Regions from separate parts of the Metabacillus sp. KJ11-3 genome, predicted to be linked through region 1. Evidence: predicted binding sites of a transcription regulator. Region 1 holds the regulator's gene; the other holds the start of a gene.
What was found. The regulator NrdR, encoded in region 1, represses ribonucleotide reductase genes. The targets are predictions, from matches to a motif close to AACACNATATATNGTGTT.
Positions count from the first base shown of each region.

Region 2: AC0L8O_RS06045 (vitamin B12-dependent ribonucleotide reductase) is a predicted target of NrdR. The motif match lies at 3,546-3,563, and genes of this name have one in related genera.

Region 1 covers NZ_CM147865.1:865,415-870,886, forward strand. The annotation lists gene AC0L8O_RS04445 (glyceraldehyde-3-phosphate dehydrogenase) at 1-344, shown strand, start outside; gene speD (adenosylmethionine decarboxylase) at 625-1,005, shown strand; gene AC0L8O_RS04455 (cytosolic protein) at 1,141-1,539, shown strand; gene nrdR (transcriptional regulator NrdR) at 1,588-2,046, shown strand; gene AC0L8O_RS04465 (hypothetical protein) at 2,130-2,588, shown strand; gene AC0L8O_RS04470 (DnaD domain protein) at 2,585-3,430, shown strand; partial or broken gene dnaI (primosomal protein DnaI) at 3,601-4,538, shown strand; gene ytxC (putative sporulation protein YtxC) at 4,684-5,472, shown strand, end outside.
Region 2 covers NZ_CM147865.1:1,167,430-1,172,901, reverse strand. The annotation lists gene mntR (transcriptional regulator MntR) at 366-788, opposite strand; gene AC0L8O_RS06045 (vitamin B12-dependent ribonucleotide reductase) at 921-3,479, opposite strand; gene AC0L8O_RS06040 (lipoate--protein ligase family protein) at 3,844-4,680, opposite strand; gene AC0L8O_RS06035 (rhodanese-like domain-containing protein) at 4,878-5,246, shown strand; gene AC0L8O_RS06030 (CNNM domain-containing protein) at 5,447-5,472, shown strand, end outside.

The DNA.
Region 1 (5,472 bases):
TTCATGGTATGGCATTAAGAGTACCAACACCAAATGTTTCACTTGTTGACTTAGTTGTTGATGTGGATAAATCTGTTACAGCAGATGAAATCAATCATGCCTTTTTATCAGCATCGCAAACTTCATTAAAAGGCATTCTTGACTATTCTACAGAGCCTCTCGTATCCGTTGATTATAATACAAATCCCTTCTCGGCAATCGTCGATAGTTTATCAACCATGGTCATTGATCAACATAAAGTAAAAGTACTGGCCTGGTATGATAATGAATGGGGATATTCATGCAGAGTAGTTGATTTAACAAAAATGGTAGAAAAAAGTATGTCACAATTATTAGGTGTATGAGAAATTAAAGAATAATTAAAATTCCTACGGAAAAAGTAATACATGCATGATCATGTTGGATGAAACCCTTTAACTAAGAGATGACAAATAATTTTTCAAAAGTTTGTTGCAAAACATATACAAACAAAGTATACTATTTTTCGTGAACTTCTTATCAAAGCCAAGGTGTTAAGGCTACTTAAAGGGTTAGGACCTCTCTGGACTAACTTTCCCCCGTGGTAGTACACATACCATACGCGAAGAATTCATGTAAAAACTAGTTAAAGGGGGATCCATGAATATGGAAACAATGGGTAGACACGTAATCTCAGAATTATGGGGATGCGATTTTGATAAGTTAAATGACATGGATTACATTGAAAAAACATTTGTAAATGCGGCGTTAAAGTCAGGTGCAGAAATTAGAGAGGTTGCATTTCATAAATTTGCTCCTCAAGGAGTAAGTGGAGTTGTTATTATCTCTGAGTCTCATTTAACCATTCATAGTTTTCCGGAGCATGGTTATGCAAGTATTGATGTTTACACTTGTGGTGATTTAGATCCAAATATTGCTGCAGACCATATTGCAGAGTCTTTAGGTGCACAGACACGTGAAAATATTGAAATACCAAGAGGTATGGGACCTGTACAAGTAAAGCAAGCGGAAGCGAAAGCTCTTTAATTTGAAACAAAACATTCAGAGGTGTAGATTATTTAATCTGCACCTCTTTTTATTATCGGAAAATTTCAGTATGATAGTAATAGAATAACTTTTCATACATATAGGGAAAAATAAATAATAAAGGGGAATTCTAAAATGAGTTTTGTGAATAAAATAAAAGATTTTTTTAGCACGCACCAAGAAACAAGAGATAAACATTATAATCCAGACTTGCAAAGCCGTTATTATAAAACAACAAATAAAAAAGCATTGCAGTCAGTAAAGGAGTTAATTGAACAAAACCCGGGGATGACAGTGACATCGGTATCGGAAGAACGTGGAGAAATGAGCGTGAACATTGACCGCCCCAGAAAGGCATTTTTAATTGTAACGGTTATTTCTGTGCGTCCTTTTGAAACAGCTGTTGATCTGACAGCAACCACAAATACCGTGTTACCAACAGACTTTGGTTACAGTAAAAAAATCATTCTAGATTTATATAAAAAGCTTGATCAAAAAGAAACATTCGTTGGTGCAGGAAAAAGTGGAAGATAAAGACCTGGGTCATAAACCTGGATATGACGTAAAGAAGGAGTTGGTCATATGAAATGTCCTTCGTGTCAGCATAATGGGACAAGGGTATTGGATTCTAGACCTGTAGATGAAGGGAGATCAATACGCAGACGCCGTGAATGTGAAGAGTGTCAATATCGTTTTACAACATTTGAAAAAGTCGAAGAATTTCCTTTAATTGTTGTGAAGAAAGAAGGAACAAGGGAAGAATTTAGTCGAGAGAAAATCTTAAGAGGTCTCATTAAAGCTTGTGAAAAGAGACCTGTTCCTTTGCAAAAGCTTGAAGACATTGTTCATGAAATTGAAAAAGAGCTCAGAAATCAAGGTGTTTCTGAGGTTAACAGTGAACTAGTAGGCGAAATGGTAATGGATAGGCTGGCTAGAATAGATGAAGTTGCATATGTACGGTTTGCATCTGTCTATAGACAGTTTAAAGATATAAATGTCTTTATTGAGGAATTAACAGACCTTATAAAGAAAGTAAGATAAGTGATGAAAGAGCTAATGGAGAGAAATCCTTCAGCTCTTTTTTCAGTGGTGTGTTTTACAATAGGGATGAAAGGTTGAGGGGTATGGAACAGCATTGGAAAGAACTGCTTGCTATTGATCGATATACAGTTAAAAGCAACTCAGTTCTACAAGACTTAGATCGAAAAATCATGACATTACTTTATCAGCCGTTAATAGGTTCAAAATCTTTTAGTCTTTATATGACTTTATGGGGAGAATTAGAGCAAAATCGCATTTGGAGTGTTGAAACGACTCATCACAGTTTAATGACTCTAATGCAAAGTAATTTGCGGGAAATTTATCATGAACGAATAAAATTAGAAGGACTAGGATTGCTGAAAACATATCTAGATGAAATTGATGGTGTGAAAAGATACGTATACGAATTACAGACACCTATTCGACCTAATGAGTTTTTTCAAGATGGTGTATTAAATATTTATCTGTATAATCGTGTTGGTCGGAATAAGTTTTTACAACTAAAAAGATTTTTTCAGATGATCAAATGGAAGAGGGAATGAAGGAGATTACGAAATCGTTTGATGATGTGTTTGATTCCGTTCGGTCTGCAGAAATGATGGGTAGAGTAAATAAAGAAACAATGGATGATCTAACACTTGAAAATGACAGAGAATACCTCCAATCAGATAGCCGGTCTACATTGGAAATATCAGATGCTTCATTTGACTTCGATTTATTTTTCTCCGGTTTATCTGATGCGCTTATTTCTCCAAAAGCTTTTACACCTCCAATAAAAGAGGTGATTAAAAAGCTGTCTTATCTATATGGAATTGGTGCAGTTGATATGAAAAATGTGGCCATGTCAAGTCTTGATCAGGATGATATGATTGATGTAGAATTGCTCAGAAAATCAGCGAGAGATTGGTATCAATTCCAAGTGGGAGATGAATTACCGAATCTTGTGGATAAGAAACAGCCACTCACGTTACGGTCAAAGCTTAACAAAAAACAATTATCAAAAGAAGAAGAACTAATGGTTCAATTAGAAACCATTTCACCAAGACAATTTCTAACAGATGTTGCAGGAGGAGTCCCGCCGGCTGTGGGTGATTTGCAAATTATTGAAGAGGTCATGGTTCAACAAAAGCTTGAGCCGGGTGTTGTGAATGTATTGATTTATTACGTTATGCTGAAAACAGATATGAAGCTTACAAGAGCTTATGTACAAAAAATTGCAAGTCATTGGACAAGAAAACAAGTTAAAACCGTGAAGGAAGCAATGGACTTAGCGAAACAGGAACATCGTCAATATCAACAATGGGCAGAGGAAAAAACAACATCAAAGAAAAAAATCAAAGTAAGAAAACGCCCATTCGAAAGGAAATCCTTCCCGAATGGTTAAAAGGTGACGAAGGTAATACAGACAAAGAAGAACAGCAACAAAACAAAGAGGGAGTAAAGAATAAGAATTTGGAGCAATTCGAACTAGAAAAGAAGAAATTATTTGATCGGATTAAAAAATATAAGGATAATAAAAGCGGTGAAATGAATGAAAGGAGGAATGAGTAGAATATGGAACATATGAGCAAGTCATTAAAAAAATTAACGAGCAGACCTGATTTTAATGAACGATACAACGATTTAAAGAAACAGGTGCTAAATAATCCTGATGTACAAGCATTTATCACTAAGCACTCAACAGAAATTGAAGACGGGATGATTAACAGGAGTTTAATGAAGCTTTATGAATTTATTAATCAAAGCAAAAACTGTGAAATATGTCCATCTTTGGCTGAATGCAAAAATTTATTGCAAGGCTATCATCCTCGTTTAATCATACAAGGTCGAATCATTGATATTCAATATGATAAATGCCCAACAAAAGAGCTTCAAGATGAAAGGAAAAAAATGAGGCACTGATTAAAAGTATGTACATTCCAAAGGACATTCTTGAAGCACAGTTTGACAAGATCGACGTTGATGTCGAGGAAACAAGCCGCCTTCAGGTTATTAGTATCGCTCAGGATTTTGTTGAAGCCTATAACAGTGGGAGTCATCCAAAAGGTATCTACTTGTACGGATCCTTCGGAGTTGGCAAAACGTATATTTTAGGTGCTATCGCAAATGAACTTGCCTCACATAAAGTACCTTCAATGCTTGTTTATGTACCGGAATTTATGAGGGAATTAAAGGGCTCGTTTCAAAATTCATCACTCGATGAAAAGTTGGATGCGGTGAAAAAAATACCTGTATTGATGCTGGACGATTTAGGTGCAGAATCTGTATCAAGCTGGGCACGGGATGAAGTTCTGGGAACAATACTACAGTATCGAATGCTTGAAAATCTGCCTATTTTTATTTCATCAAATTTTAACTTGAAGCAACTTCAACATCATCTTTCCATTTCTCAACGTGGAGAAGAAGAGCCGGTTAAAGCAGCAAGGATTATGGAACGGATAAAACATATGACAATTCCAATTGAACTGATCGGTAGAAACCGAAGAGGGTAATAAGCGAGTTGTTTTATAGATTCATGAATCGACTATCTCAAAACTGAGGTAGTCTTTTTTCTAATGTAAACCCATTTATTTACTTCTAAATAAGAAATCCCCCCATATACATAGATTGAAGTGCTGGCAAATAGGGGGGACAAACATGCTTGAGATATTATTTGGGTCTCCGAAAGAGGCAAGGACGATGTATTCAATTTTTCGTTCAATATCTGAAACAGCTTTATCTGAGCTACAATTAGTAAACAATCAGTGTATAAAAATCACCCCGAAATCGTGGGATATCACACTAGAGCAATTTGTTATACCGGGTCTTACTCAATTTATTATTTGTCATAAAGAGCAGCGCTTGATTATGAACATGCTGAAAGAACTTTATTATTTTTCAGATGAAGAGGAACAACAGCAGATTTTACATATTACACAATCTATAATTGAGGGAGAAAGGGAAGAAATTCCGAATGTGCAAAAATTAGTACCAAGAGAACACTTTGTAAAAGAGGCATTAGAGGAATTTTTGCGACCGGATTTATATTTCACCTACTCGTCCTTTCAAAAGTTCAGATTGCAAAAATATCTTAGTAGTTTAAGAGACTATGTGGAAATTGCGATTGAGGAATACAAGATGGAACAGGAATATCAAAATTTTATACAAAGTTTACGAGAATATTTATGTGGAAATGAAAGCAAAATCCCGAGGGTTCACCTTGTTTATGATAAAGAATATGTGATTTATAACGAAAACAAGTGTTTGATACCAGATGAGGATTTAAAGAGGTTAATTGATAAGGACTTTGTACACAAACATCCAATGTATATAGATACAAAGCTATTAGCCCCACTGGTGTCGATGGTCCCTGTAAAGATTTCTCTCTATGCAAATGATTCTCTAGATGGCATGATCCAAACAATCTTAAATATATTTGAAGAGAGA
Region 2 (5,472 bases), 300 kb from region 1:
ACACTTAAATTTTTTATTTGAGTATTGGTTGTTTACTCAATTTCTCACCACCATTATTTTATTAAAATGATAAACTATTAAAATATAATGAAAGTACTGAATATTATTGCATAATACAGTTATGCTCATTGTCATAATCGGTCGTTTACACATAAGTTTCGTTCGACAATGATTTCACCCCATTGTTTAACGCATTAAAGCTGACGCATATTAAAGGGTTAAATTCTATCATTCTAGTATTGAATATGAGACTTGCATATTTTTCTGTATACTTTTTATCAAAATAATAATCAATATAATTTCCTTCTTGGTTCGACTATATAAAAAAAGCGATGGGTCGTAGTGGTTCTACTTCCCATCGCTTTTTATGATTCTTCATTATTCTTTTGTATTTTACGCAGAGTATTGACTCTTTCTTCATTTTCCTCAAAGTACTGAACTAAGTCTCCAATTCGGTCAATAGCATTCCAACTTAAATGATGTTCAATCCCTTCCACATCATCGTAAATCTTATCTTGATCAACACCGATTATTTGAAGAAATTGCTCCAAAAGTTCATGTCGATAAACTAAACGCTTACCTGTTTTCTTCCCTTTATTTGTTAAAACGAGACCTCGATATTTTTCGTATATGAGGTATTCATCTTTATCAAGTTTTTGAACCATCTTTGTAACAGAGGAGGGATGTACGGCCAATGCTTCGGCTATATCGGAAACTCGAGCATATCCTTTGTCTTCAATAAGTAAATAAATCTGTTCTATATAATCTTCCATACTTGGTGTTGGCATGTTGGTCCCTCCATATTCGCCGAACTTTTTAACGACATCATTACAATTTTACATGAGTTTGTTAATCATGACAAGTTATGGTTGTATTGCAGGAAAGAAAAGGACCTGACATTGTCAGATCCTTTAAACAGATTACAATCCACACTTTAATTGTGCGCCACAGCTCGTACATGTATTACAGCCGCCCAAATCTTCAACTGTACCTTCACGACAAACCGGGCAAGTATTACCAACTTCATTCCCAATCGTTACATCTGTTGAACGAAGATCATTGATTGTATCAACAAGAACCACTTTCCCTTTTTCCTTTGGTTCTACTTCTTCATTTTCATCAAATGTATTTTCTTCAGCTTTTAGTGTCAAAACTTGTGTATCACGGCTACCGTCTACATAGACTGTACCGCCTTTTGCTCCACCTTTGTACAGGCGCTCATACACTTTTTCTACCTGATCAACAGAATAGCCCTTTGGAGCATTAACTGTTTTACTAATAGAACTATCAATCCAACGTTGGATGACACATTGTACATCTGCATGTGCCTCAGGAGCTAATTCCATTGCGGATACAAACCATGACGGTAGGTTGTTTGCATCTGCTTCTGGATGTTGATCTAGATATTCCTGCACAATATCTGCCTTTACTTCAATAAATTTACCAAGTCTTCCACTACGGAAGTACGAGAATGAGAAGTAAGGTTCAAGTCCTGTTGCAACACCAACCATTGTCCCTGTGGATCCCGTAGGAGCAACAGTTAATAGATGTGAGTTACGGATTCCGTACTCTTTTACACCTTCTAGAATATCTGCAGGCATTTTCTGCATGAATCCTGTTTGGGTAAATGCTTCACGAAGGCGATTTGTTTCTGCATCTTCTTCTCCAACTAGGAACGGGAAGCTTCCTTTTTCCTTCGCTAATTCAATTGATGCACGGTATGCTGTTGTAGCAATTGTTTCAAAGACCTTATCAACTAATACATTTCCTTCTTCAGAACCATATTCTGTTTCACAGTAAATAAGAAGATCATGTAAGCCCATTACACCTAGTCCAACACGACGTTCGCCAAGTGCCTGGTGTTTGTTTTCAGGTAAGAAATACGGAGTTGCGTCAATGACGTTATCCTGCATTCTCACGCCAACTTCAACTGTTTTACGAAGCTTATCAAAGTCAACTGTTTTTGTTTCTTTATTCGCCATTTCAGCAAGGTTTACTGCTGCTAAGTTACAGACAGAATATGGTGCAAGTGGTTGTTCCCCACATGGATTTGTTGCAACAACTTGTTGACCATATGCCTTGGCATTTGTCATGTCGTTTGCATTATCAATAAAGAAAATTCCCGGCTCTGCTGAATATGTTGCACAGATGTTGATTAGATTCCAAAGTTCTTTTGCTTTAATTTTACGGTACGTACGTACTTTATAGCCTTGTTTTTTCCACTCACGTACATCCCCAACTTTGTGCCAGTTTTCATTGTATTCATTCATTTCCTTTTCATTATAGCTTTCTACATCAGGGAAACGAAGTTCATATTCAGCATCATTTTCTACTGCATCCATAAAATCTTTTGTTAACGTAACAGAAATATTCGCACCTGTTAAGAACTCAGAGTTGTGAACACTGTAAGTACCGCCAGTACGCAGCTTTAATTCAGCATCTTTTATAATTTTTTCACTAAATCCACCTGTTCCTGGAATTTGCTTGTAATTAATTATTCCTTGGTACATATCAATTTCCTGTTGTGTAAGTGGTGTGAACTTTAATTTATCCTGCGCATATTTTTTAATCGCTTCATCATTGGTGTTTTCAATAAGGAAACGTAGAATTCTAGGGTTTTGCATTTTTGAAATAATGAACTCAATAATATCTGGATGCCAGTCGGCAAGCATGATCATTTGTGCTCCACGTCTTGAGCCGCCCTGCTCAACCAGATGAGTTAATTTCGCAATATCATCCAACCATGATACAGAGCCTGATGATTTTCCGTTTACACCTTTTGCTAATGTGTTACGAGGGCGTAATGTTGATCCGTTCGTTCCTACACCGCCACCGCGACTCATGATCTCCATTACCTGTTTACGATGCTCAGAGATCCCTTCGCGTGAATCCTTCACAAATGGCATAACATAGCAGTTAAAATAAGTTACTTCTGTTCCAGCACCTGCACCATATAACACACGTCCTGCCGGAATAAAGTTTAAGTTAACAAGCTCTTGATAAAACTTTTCGAACCATTCTTGACGTTTTTCTTCTGTTTTCTCAACCGATGCTAATCCTGTTGCATTACGTTTTGCGATTTGTTCGTAAAAGATTTCAAGTGGTTTTTCAATGACATCTAACGAGCGTTTTACGATCCCTGTCTCCACTTCCTCAGGTTTATCTAATGAGTGCCTGTATTCTTCATCAACTAGCACATTTGCTGTTTTTGCTTCCCAATCAATACTCTTGATAAAGCCAAGCCCTCTTGCCGGGAATTTAGGGTCTTCCTTGATCGTTAAAACAACAAAGTCTCCTTCAGATAACGTAATTTTTTCCGTGTCTTTAAATGTGTAACGATCAAGCATAACAAGTCTCGAAACACCTTTATGTGTTAATTTCATATCGTTAGTAATAGGATGAACCTGCGGAAATGCAGAAATATCTTTGTTAAGCTTCTCCACATCAACGCTCATCTTTTGCTCAGTAACAACTGTCATTGTAACAACTCCTCTATCTATCTTTCTTGTAAATCTCCTGATTTAATTTATCATATACAACCCTACAATTCAATATATAGTGTTTACTTTTTGACGAATAATACTATATATAGTTTAAAGGTCAACTATTTCTCTTTTTGTCAAATGGAAAACTTATTAAAAAAAGAAGCTTTAACGAGATTTGTGATGGTTTTGACTCGTAAAAGGGGAATTTTGAAGAATTTTGTCACTTGCATCTATTTGAATGTATTAAAAACCTTTGAAATCAACGTTTTTAAATTAGACAGATAAAAAATTTCTTTCGTCAAATTTCTACAAACCTACCCTGCTAGAAGAAAATAGACGTAATCCTAAGATCACGTCTCTATCTTTTGAAATTCCATTCATCACTTTCATATTTATTTTTCGCAAGTTGATTTACATACTCTAGTTCTTCATCTGTTAACTTATAAGGCTCAAGGTCAATATCTAAACCTTTTTCAAAACCTTTCTTAAAAGCGTTTTTTGCTTCTTCAATCGTAACCGGTTCTTTTCTAAGACTATTCGTTGCAACTGCCTTGTTTTTGAATGCTCTTTGCATTCTTTCTTTTACACGATCGTTTGGATATTTAAATAAATTAAAAAGCAAATCCTCATCTAGATCCAGCAAAATTGATCCGTGTTGTAAGATAACCCCTTTTTGTCGGGTTTGAGCACTCCCTGCAACTTTACGCCCTTCAACAACAAGCTCATACCAGGAGGGAGCATCAAAGCAAACAGCTGACCTAGGTGATTTAAGACCTGCTTTCTCTTCATCAGTACGAGGAATAGCGAAGTACGCTTCAAGACCGAGATTTTTAAACCCTTCCAAAACTCCTTCTGAAATCACCCGATAAGCCTCTGTTACTGTCTTGGGCATTTCTGGGTGTTCCTCTGATACAATGACACTGTATGTAAGTTCTTGATCATGAAGAACTCCTCTACCCCCTGTTGGTCTCCTCACGAAGCCTAAACCATATCTTTTCACCGCTTCTAAATCTATTTCTTTTTCAACTTTTTGAAAGTAACCAATTGAAAGTGTTGCTGGATTCCAGCCATAAAATCGAATGGTAGGTGGAATCTTGCCTTCGCTATGCCATTCTAAAAGTGCTTCATCCAATGCCATATTAAATGCTGGAGAGCAGTTTCCAGAATCAATATATCTCCATACTTCTTTCGCCATGTTGTAACCCTCTTTGTTATTTTTTTTACATCCTAAGTCTAGCAGAAGTTTATTTGGAAGAAAATAATAATGCATACAACCTGATGACAATTTTCATAAGCTCTTATATAATAATAGAGGTCTGTATATTGAGTTCTTATGAGCTTACAATGATATAACCTATAAAAAAGGGGTCGAGGATATTGACAACATCAACCATTTTACTAATCATCGTAGCAGTTGCCCTGATTGCCTACATTACGTTTAATTTTTTCTATCAACGAAAAATTATGAAGCAACTTACAGAAGAAGAATTCCGTGCAGGCTATCGTAAAGCACAATTAATCGATGTTCGTGAGCCGAACGAGTTTGAAGGTGGACATATTTTAGGTGCTCGAAATATACCGCTTTCTCAGTTACGTCAACGCTACAAAGAAATCCGTCCTGACCAACCAGTTTACTTCTATTGCCAAAATACGGTACGAAGTGGCCGGGCTGCACAAATGTTAAAGCGAAAAGGCTATCATAACCTCCATTGTCTTAAAGGCGGTTTTAAAGGATGGACAGGGAAAGTAAAGAAAAAATAACTAAATAATGTATACAGGAAGCAACTACAACCTCATCTTCTTTCGTGTGGGTGAACTTGGGAGTTGCTTTTTCCTTTTCTTGAATTCATTTTTCTGTTCAAAATTTATAACATGTATCACATTTATCGACTTCAAAACCAAAAATAAGGTAAGATAAGAGATAGAAATAAAAATGTATTAGTTGTTGGAGGAATCAAGTCTTGATTATTGCCATAGTGTTTTTTCT